DNA from 2 places in the Enterococcus sp. LJL99 genome. Region 2 is predicted to be linked to the other one. Evidence: riboswitches for the same ligand, from Rfam matches in the RefSeq annotation. Region 2 holds a riboswitch; the other holds the start of a gene.
What was found. A riboswitch is a leader RNA that binds a small molecule or an ion and turns the genes downstream of it on or off. The one in region 2 is predicted to bind magnesium.
Positions count from the first base shown of each region.

Region 1: linked by a shared signal. The riboswitch ahead of ACYSNW_RS17815 (MgtC/SapB family protein) and the one ahead of traF (conjugal transfer protein TraF) in region 2 are both predicted to bind magnesium.

Region 1 is NZ_JBTXLT010000021.1:20,486-25,566, reverse strand. It holds gene ACYSNW_RS17820 (GNAT family N-acetyltransferase) at 94-561, opposite strand; gene ACYSNW_RS17815 (MgtC/SapB family protein) at 596-1,255, opposite strand; M-box (ykoK) riboswitch at 1,512-1,682, opposite strand; gene ACYSNW_RS17810 (hypothetical protein) at 1,807-2,280, opposite strand; gene dnaI (primosomal protein DnaI) at 2,652-3,590, opposite strand; gene ACYSNW_RS17800 (replication initiation and membrane attachment family protein) at 3,592-4,995, opposite strand; gene nrdR (transcriptional regulator NrdR) at 5,017-5,081, opposite strand, start outside.
Region 2 is NZ_JBTXLT010000005.1:139,476-144,556, forward strand. It holds gene ACYSNW_RS09420 (metal ABC transporter ATP-binding protein) at 1-283, shown strand, start outside; gene ACYSNW_RS09425 (metal ABC transporter permease) at 256-1,110, shown strand; gene purR (pur operon repressor) at 1,376-2,194, shown strand; gene traF (conjugal transfer protein TraF) at 2,872-3,294, opposite strand; M-box (ykoK) riboswitch at 3,431-3,606, opposite strand; gene ACYSNW_RS09440 (FusB/FusC family EF-G-binding protein) at 4,002-4,661, opposite strand; gene glmU (bifunctional UDP-N-acetylglucosamine diphosphorylase/glucosamine-1-phosphate N-acetyltransferase GlmU) at 4,974-5,081, shown strand, end outside.

The sequences.
Region 1 (5,081 bases), on a different contig from region 2:
TTTGATCCTTTTTTGCTAAATTCATTCTTTTTGATAAGCCCTTTTTCTTCTGACTACTGTCATCCATTTGTTTCCATCCCCTTTAACTACGTTTTATACATGGATAATCGTTCGTGTTTTCACGCGTGTATTTTGTGTCAGTTCTTTTTCAAAACCTTTCAATAGAACCTTCCCATCATAATACGCTTGACCAAATTCTTGATAACCAGCACGTACATAAAATCCCCATGCTTGACTACGACCTAATAAAAATACTTTTTTAAAACGTGTGATTCGTACAACTTCTTCAGCAAATATCAACATTTTTTTACCCACACCTTCACCTTGGTATGCATCATTTACTGCAACCTGCTTGATTTGAGCGCTTTGTTGATCTACTTTTGAAATAATTAAGGTGCCAATTACTTGATCTTCATCCAATGCAACAACATGAATATCGTTTTTTTCTTCAATCGGAATTGTTTGAATCATTTCTTTCCCAGCAGTTGCTTTTAGTAATTTATTTCTTAAAGCAATACCTGCCCAATATTCTTCACTGTTCCATTTTACGATTTTTACCATCAATGTTTTACCATTTTGATTCCTCCGTTCTGTTTTAGTTTGCCATTTGATTTACTTCTAACACTTCGGATAATTGCGATAATTGCGTAATTACTTTGTTAACAGCTAAATGTCCATTTCTTGATCCTTCGATTTCCACAAAGAGTCTAACTTTGTTGCCAGCTAAATCAGTACATGAAAAGCGATGAAAACTCAGATAATAACAATCTAATAACTGAATAATTTCCGTTCTCAAGAGGACTTCATTACTGTTGCTTGTGATTACAGATAGAAAATAAGTTGCGTCACTTACTTCACCATCAGCCTTATTTTGCGAAATCTCATCTAATTTAAAGGAAAGAGTTCTTAATAAGACATTCACTAACGTGATAATCACTGCACAAACTAATCCTTCCACGATGAAATTGGCACCAATCAAACTGCCAATAGCTGCTGAACACCATAAGGTAGCCGCTGTGTTGATTCCTGTCACACTAAAGCCATCTCGAAGAATAACGCCACCAGCCAGAAAACCGATACCACTAACAACTTGAGCGGCAATCCTTGAAGGACTGCTGTCGGATTGAATAAACGTCGATAAAAGTACGAATAAACATGCTCCAAGTGTTACTAATGTCATTGTTCTCATACCAGCTAATTTTTTGCGCCATTGCCTTTCCATCCCGATGATGATTCCCGCAAAAATACTTGCCATTACATTAACTAAAAATAAAAATTCACCTACATCAAATCCCTTCTTGCACTAAAATTAAGAAAATAGCAATAAATCTTTCTAATGAGTTGCTTCATATTTTCCTGAGTCATACAATGCAAGAAATAAAACAATATTTTTAGTTCAATTTTCGCATTTGTCCGATTCTCCTCAAAGTTTGCTTAGAACATACAAAAAACCTTTCGCCAAATACTCAGCGAAAGGTCATAATCTACGATATACGCACACCAAAAAAGCTCAAATGATCTATTCGTTGAGTTTTGGCACTATACAACGTAAAAAGCAGAACTTTTAGCTACCTTATGAAAAGCCTTGTAATCGACAATCCCTGTTCTACCCATTGGCGTCTCTCGACATTTTTGGGCAGTAGCCTATGTTTGTATAGGAGCCTCACCTAACAAATCTATTTAATTTTCTTACATGAGTCACTATACCATCAAAATGACGTTCCTGCAACTCTTTTTTGTAACAAAAGAAATTTTTTTCAAAAAAATGAAAAATCGTCTGAAAAACAAATTACATTTACGTGTTTATTAATCGATTTTTTCTACTGATTTAATCGACATTCCAGGAATTTGCGGTGGAAGAGACATTGTCATAACAGGCATGCCGTTTAATGAAAATTGGACTTTATCTCCTTTTTTCAACTCTTTTTCAGTTAAGCCACTCGCTAATTGATCCTCTGATATATTTAATACAACACCGTCATTTTTCATTGTTTTTTCCATCTCATCTGGATCTTCTACTGCTTCAATATCATTTAAAACTATACGAATTGTTTTATCTTCTCCATCGTTTAGCTCTGCATCCGCTGTTAAGACGCCAGTAAAAATCGATGTTTCACCTTCGTTTACTTTGGCCTTTGTATCCTCTGTACTTGTACTAGATTCAAGTGTTATTTCTGACTGACTAGATTCCGAGTCTTTACTTTTCTTATCGTTCACACCACATGCTCCTATTAAAATAATCGTTGCTGCTAATGCTAAAGCCATTGGTACTTTTTTCATTAAGGTATCCTCCAATAGTTACTTTTTTTAGGACATGTCTGAAAATCAATCATAGGAAAAATACTTTGTTAACTCCCAAAACCAAACAAATGGCACAATCATTTCCAGATGCTCTCTAGCCAAAGTAAAAATATCTTCTGTTTCATTATTTACCTTCTAACAACATCTTACACTACTTTTCTAACTCAATATAAAATAACAATACACGAAGATTCTTAATAATAGGTTAATTTATCTTTAAAAATTAATTTAATTTTTCTTTTTCATCCGACTTAAAAAGGAATTGAGACGAAATATATAGCACTACTTCAATCAATTCCTTCTCTTAGTTCAACGATCTGTTCGTTCATTTAATCTCTTACTAAACATTTTCAGATCGTTGGACCATTTCGACGATCATTTCCACTCATCATAATTTCTTTTGATAAATAACGGATACGTTCCATAATCCTTCTTGCTTTAAGTGGCTCTTGTTCCCCTCTTTGAGTTACCGCTAAATGTTTTTCTAACTCTTTTAAATTTAAATTGGAAGAAAAGAACGTAGGTAACTGTTCTTGCATACGATACTGCAAAATAACACTTAAAACATCGTCTCGAATCCAAGAAGTCATAGATTCAGCTCCAAGATCATCAATCATCAAAATCGGTGATTTTTTTACTGCATCTAGTTTTTCACCAACCATGTCTTTTCCGATTGCTTGCTTCATTTCCACGGTAAATGTTGGAAAATGGACGATTGTCGTCACATACCCTCGTTCTGCCAAGCTGTTAGCTATCGCACCTAATAAAAATGATTTTCCTACCCCAAAAGTTCCTTGAAGATAAAGTCCCTTATGAAATTCTTTTGTATTCGCTGAATAGGCTTTAATAAATTTCATCGCCTCAGCTAACGCTTCTTCCCTACCATCAGAACTCAAATCAAAATTATTCAAACGAGCTTCGCGAACATCTTTCGGTATATCCATCGCACGCACTCGTTGGCGAATTTCTTCTTCTTTTTGTTTAGCGATCAATGCTTTTGTTGGTACATAGGTCACATCAATATAATGAAAGTTTAAAGCCAATCTGGGTTCATATCCAGGTGCAATCATTGTCGGATCATTTAATTGAAATTTCTTTTTTTCTTGCACATATTCGTACAATTTAGAATAACTTTTTTGAATATCTTCATCTGTCAAACGTGTTCTATTTTCCTTAATAAATAATTGGACATCAGGATCTTTCAAAACAACTTCGACCAGTTCATTATACCGTTCATTCATATCTCTTTTTTGAATAATTTTAGACATTTCTTTTCCAACATCTTCCATGTTACTCACCTTCTTCCTTCAAAAGTTCATTTAATTCTTTTCTTAATTGTGCTTGTCGTTCTTCTGACAGTTTCTTTTCTGCAGTTGGATTTTCCACCCAGTCTGGTAGGGTTTCTTGTCTGATTGGTCGTCTATTTGTCCCATAATTATTTCGATTTTGCTGCTTTTCTTTTCCTTTTCGAGCTAATTCTCTAACATGAGTAATTGCTTTTTCAGGTGAAAAAATCTCGCTTTGAGCCCACTCATTCGCAATTCGATTCACATAATCTGCTTTTAACGTTGGCTGTTTTTGGATATTGAAAACATAATTAATCAATACATTAATTACACTGTTCGGTAAACCAGATTTACTGACTAAATATTTTACTAGTGATCGTTCTTGCGGAGTTGTATAACCTCCTCGTTCACTTTTAAGTGCTTCTAAATAATTTAAAGGAAAGTTTCGTTCACTATCCATAATCATTAAAATATCTTGTTCAGAAAAACCATTCATTTTTAATGAATTATACCGATAGGTTTGTTGTTCCTCATTCGTTAAATCAGCCGTTTCATTTTTAGTGACTTCGGCCTCTCTTTGTTTTTTATCCGTATCATAGGTTTGATAAATTGCTTTTTCAAATTCTTTAATAACAATTTTATTACTATAATAATCAAATGATTTCGAACAAAATTCAACCATATCTAGTTCATTGATTCCAAATAAATTATGGAATACATAGACTTCTTCTTTAAAACCTGATACATCATCTGGAAGCTGAACACCTAATTTTTTGATTCCTTCTAAAAAATATTCCCACGTAAAGCTGTCCGTAACAGCTGATACTTTTTCAGGTGGGTGAGGATCAGCGAAAGAATTTGCCATTTTATTCAATAGCGTTTGATGGGTTCCAATTTGTTCGGCTCTAAATACATAGACATCTTTATAGCTGGCTGAAATATTTTTTAACCCAGTTAATTGAGCATGTTTAGGTTGAAAATGTTTAAATAGTTTATCCATTTTTCTTTGACCAACAATATTGAGCAAGGTTAATGCCAATACTTCATCTTTAAAAAAACGCTCAACGGTTTCTGGATGATTTAAGCGATAAAAATATTTTTTATCTTCATAATTTTCAACTTTAATAAAGGTATCTAGCAAACCGATTCCTTCCAATTTTAATTTAGCTGTCTCAATTTGTTGGATACTTAAATCTAACATCGTAATCAACTCTGAATGAAAAAGCTCTTCACTCATTCCCATTGGAAAAGAAATTTCAGAAAGTAAAGTCAAATATAAGCTAAACGCCTGCGCTCCAATAATTGGTTGGTACAGTAATGCTAGTACTTCTTGTTCTTTATTAGACAATGACTCTGCAATCATCGTTTGAAATAAATCTTTAGGATATAGTTTATTTTCTTGGTTCAACGAAAAGCCTCCTTAATCTCTCTATATCTCGGTATTCGTTGATTTTGCTTTGTCGACAATATCTTGTAGTTCTTTTAGAAAGACAC
Region 2 (5,081 bases):
ACGCATTGGCGAATTATCTGGTGGGCAAAAACAGCGTATCAGTTTAGCCCGTATTTTCGCTACAGATCCCGATTTATTTATTTTAGATGAACCAACAACAGGAATGGATGAAACTTCTAGAAACGAATTTTATCGACTGTTAAAGCATAATGCATGTGATCATGGCAAAGCGATTTTAATGATTACTCACGATCATGAAGATATCAAGGCGTATGCAGATCGTCAAATTCGTTTAGTCAGAAAGGAGGACTCACAATGGAGATGCTTTCATATGAGTTCATGAGAAAAGCCTTTTTTGCAGCTGGTTTTATCTCAGTGATTGCACCAATGTTGGGTGTTTTTCTAGTAATTCGGAGACAATCATTAATGGCAGATACCTTATCCCATGTATCTTTAGCTGGGGTCGCACTAGGTTTTTTCTTAAATTTGAATCCTGATTTGATGACACTTGTAATTGTGATCATTGCAGCCGTTATTTTAGAATATTTACGAACGATTTATCGCACGTATTCAGAAATATCAATCGCTATTCTAATGTCTGGTGGACTAGCTTTGGCGCTCGTTTTAATGAATTTAAGCGGTGGTAATTCTGCAGCCAGTATTCAGTCATACTTGTTTGGCTCAATTGTTACTATCACTTGGAATCAAGTAACGATTTTAGCTGTTCTTTTAGTGGTTTTAGTGACATTATTCTGTTTATTCAAACGACCGATGTATGTCTTAACTTTTGACGAGGATACCGCTCACGTAGATGGTTTACCCGTTTATTGGATGTCGATGTTATTCAATGTAATTACAGGGGTAGCTATTGCAGTGATGATTCCAATTGCAGGAGCGTTGTTGATTTCTGCTATTATGGTTTTACCTGCAGCTATTGGTATGCGGATCGGTAAAGGCTTCAATACAGTTATTATTATTAGTGTGATTATGGGATTTATTGGTATGCTGACAGGTTTGACTAGTTCCTACTATTTAGAAACACCGCCAAGTGCCAGTATTACCCTGATATTTATTGCACTTTTCTTGATTGTAAATGTCGTTCGACGACTCACCTTAATCGTGCAAAGAAAAAAGAAAATGCAAGAGCAAGCAAGTAAAATAGGTGAATAGTTGCTGTAATTTTTATTTAATAAAAAACTTTAAGAAGAAAGCGAAGATTTTTTCGTATTTCTTCTTTTTTTACACTGAAATGCGAACTATTTTCGTGATTTTTTAAATAATAGTCGATTTTTTTTGGATAAACCCTTATAATAAGAATCTATAGCATAAGGGATGGAGCAAAAGTGTATCCCTTTGAGAAATTAGTAGACACGAGATAACATCGAAATACTATATAAAGATTAATAGACAGAAAACTAGTAGAGGAGAAGATAAATTGAAAATTAGGAGAAGTGAACGATTAATTGATATGACACAATATTTATTGGATCACCCGCACACATTGGTATCTTTAACGTATTTTGCGGAGCAATATCAATCTGCGAAATCATCAATCAGTGAAGATCTAGCTATTATTAAAAGAACATTTAAGGAACGAGGAACTGGGTTATTAGAAACGATTCCTGGTGCAGCAGGAGGAGTTCAGTTTATTCCAGAGATTCCATTGGAAGAATCTAAAAAAATTGTGTTGGAATTATGTGATCGTTTATCAGAACAAGATCGTCTGTTACCTGGAGGCTATGTTTATCTCTCTGATTTACTAGGACAACCAGAGTTATTACGTCCGGTTGGTCGAATCATTGCATCAAAATATTTAGATCAAGAAATCGATGCAGTTATGACGGTTGCTACAAAAGGTGTGCCAATCGCCCAAGCTGTTTCTTACTACTTAAATGTTCCATTTGTGATTGTAAGAAGAGATTCAAAAATCACAGAAGGTTCAACAGTTAGTGTCAATTATGTTTCAGGTTCTTCTGAGCGAATCGAAAAAATGGAATTATCTAAGCGTAGTTTAAAACGTGGTTCAAGAGTTTTAGTGGTCGATGACTTTATGAAGGGCGGCGGCACAGTCAACGGGATGAAGAGCTTAATTGAAGAATTTGAAGCTGAACTTGTTGGAATTACCGTTTTTGCGGAATCTAAATTTAATGGCAATCGAGCAATTGACGATTATACTTCACTACTTTATGTGAAGGATGTCGATACAAGTACGAAAACAATCAATGTAGTCCCTGGGAATTATTTTGATGAATAATAGTAATAGTTAAAAAAATATTGTTTATTATAATCAAATCCCAATTTATAAAGAGGTTGGGACAAAAGTGGTTAGCTCTGAGAAATAAGAAGGAATTTCCGAAAATTGCTCTTCAAATTTTTGGTGAATTTCGGCGTATTTCCGAAAGAGCTACTTTTGCACCACCGTTTGTTTGGTTTTGAGAGATAAAACAAAAGTGGTCTTTACTTTTGTCTCACCCACGATTTATTTAATAGTTAATAAGATTGAAATGTAGTGGCTGTTTGTTCCAACCTCTTTTATCTTTATTTACGAATGATATCCCATAATTGTCCATAAGGCGATTGGCATTTGTTATAAATGAGACATTGCTGAATTTGAGCTTGGCGAACTCTTCCTCCAAACATTCCTCTAGTCTCTAACCCATTGTTTACATCTAAATTTGTGTTACTAGTTGCTAAAAATAAACCTCCAGCTAAAACTTACTAAAATTTTTTTGTTCATAAATATGAACTCCTTTCTTCTTTATAAATATTATCTTATTAACCTATTAAATTATGGAAGTAATATTAGATTAATTAGGAACTCGAAAAGTATTACAAAAATACTGGTTCGATTTAAATCTCGTTCAATCTTTTTCGCGTCCAGTGAAACTTTTTCTTTTTTTAACATATCGATTCCTCCATGCTTATAAGATTTTACTCAGATAAAAATTGTTTTAAATCTATTCCATTTTCATAAGTCCAAAGCGTTGAATGATTTTGTTTGATTTTTACTATTGTGGGAACAACTTTTAGCTGATATTCAGCAATTAATTTTTTTAACTTTTGATTCTTTTCTATATCTTCTGTATCTTCTGTATCTTCTGTATCTATATAGTAAACACTGTATCTAGAATTATCATTTTCTTTATAAATAATAGGTATCCACTTTCTGCAATCTGAGCAACTTTTTCTTCCAAAAATAAACAATCCATCTTTATTTTTAAGATTAATATATTCATTCTCTGGAACAGTTTCAAACTTTTTTACATAATAGTCATATTTTATTCTAGAGGAAAAATACATAAATAGTAAAATCACAATAATTAACCCGATTGCTAGTTTAATAACTTTTTTCATTTATTTCACCTACTTAGTTTTTAATGTATAAGAATACTAGAGAATAGTTATATCAAATCAAGAAAATTAATTTTAAAACAAAAAACAGTGTGTAAGCATACCTAAATAGGTGTACTCAAACACTGTTGTTATTAACGTACAATAAGCAACGTAGAGCTTTAGCACTATACAACGTAAAACACTAATTACTAGTGTTTAGCTACCTTAAGAAAAGCCTTAATCCGACAGTTCCTGTTCTACCCATTGGCGTCTCTCGACATTTTTGGGCAGTAGCCTATGTTTGTATAGGAGCCTCACCTAACATTATATTTTATATATACAATGTATCACTAACTTTCTTATATGTCGACTATTATTTCCTGTGAATTCTATAAAAAAATTCTGTTAAGCAACCTTTTTTGAGATTGTAACAGAAAAGGTTAGCTGCGAGAAACGAGTAGGTACGACGAATTATCAAATCTCTAAGCTCTTCGTGATTTATCGCAATAAGAATGAATTTCCTAAAGTGACAAGAAACACGAAAGATTTCCTTTCGATAATGATTTCTACTTGGTTTTCTTTGAATTATTGGTAACCTGGTTATTCATTGTGTAACTTCAGTTTATTTTTGAAGGAGCTACTTTTGCATCACCGTTTGTTTGATTTTAAGAAATAAAACAAAAGTATTTTTATTGTTGTCTCACTTACAACAAAGTTATCGTACTATTTCATTGAGTGATCGATTTACTATACTTGACATTTTCAACAAACGCATCTAATGTTTCTCGTTGCTTGATATTGTTATTACATTTTTCGCTGTCGTAACAAATATAATTCCCTCGTTTAGTATAAAGTCCGTCTCTAGATTCTTTTACTTTTGACATAAATAAAGTAACTTCGGCGGTTTCATGGCAAATAGGACAAATCCCTTTTTGAGTAGTGGGGGCAATCGAACCTTGAATCCCAATAAATTGCCCTTCTATTTTTGCCAAAATAAATTTTTGTTGTTTACCGCTATCGTTCCAACTATAAAAAGTATAATCACGTAAATCGAGTGAATCCCAATCAGGAATTTTTAATTTTTTCGTTTTCTTAAATAACTTCACTAATTGTTGCTTGGATGGAGGATCAAATGGAAAAACTCTTTCTTTTAGTCCCTCTAAATAATTATCTAAGCTATTTTTTGATGTTGTAGCAGTCAAAAAAGAAGTCAATAGTTCTTGTGTTTCTTCAGGATATTCAACTAATTCTTGTTTGATTTTTTCAAGAGCTAACGCTTGGATGGTTTTTATCGTGTTTTTGTCATTAACTGATAAATGCGCTTGAAATAAGATCTGCGCTTGATTTTTAATAAAATTATATTGGTAAGGCTGTAATATTGTTTTCATGAGTGATATCCTTTCTGAAAAATGAATCTCTTTATTTTATTTAGAAAAAAATGGTCTAGGTTTGTTCGACTGTAAAGTGGAAACAATAAAATGAGAAATGGAAGTAATTTTGCATAGTGGCTAAGCTAACTGTTTCAACAATAGCTCTACTATAAAATTTCCTAGAGAATAATGCAATTTTAACGAATTATCAATTGGTCTATAGAAAAAAGTAATTGGTTCAGTTGAAAAACGATAGCTAGTAAGCTAAACTAAATTGTAGCATAAAGAACAGATAACTCATAAATCGATAAATTTTTAGGAGTGGAAAAGTTGGAAAATAAATATGTCATTATTTTAGCAGCCGGTAAAGGGACACGGATGAAATCAAAACTATACAAAGTTCTTCATCTTGTAGCAGGCAAACCAATGGTTGAACAT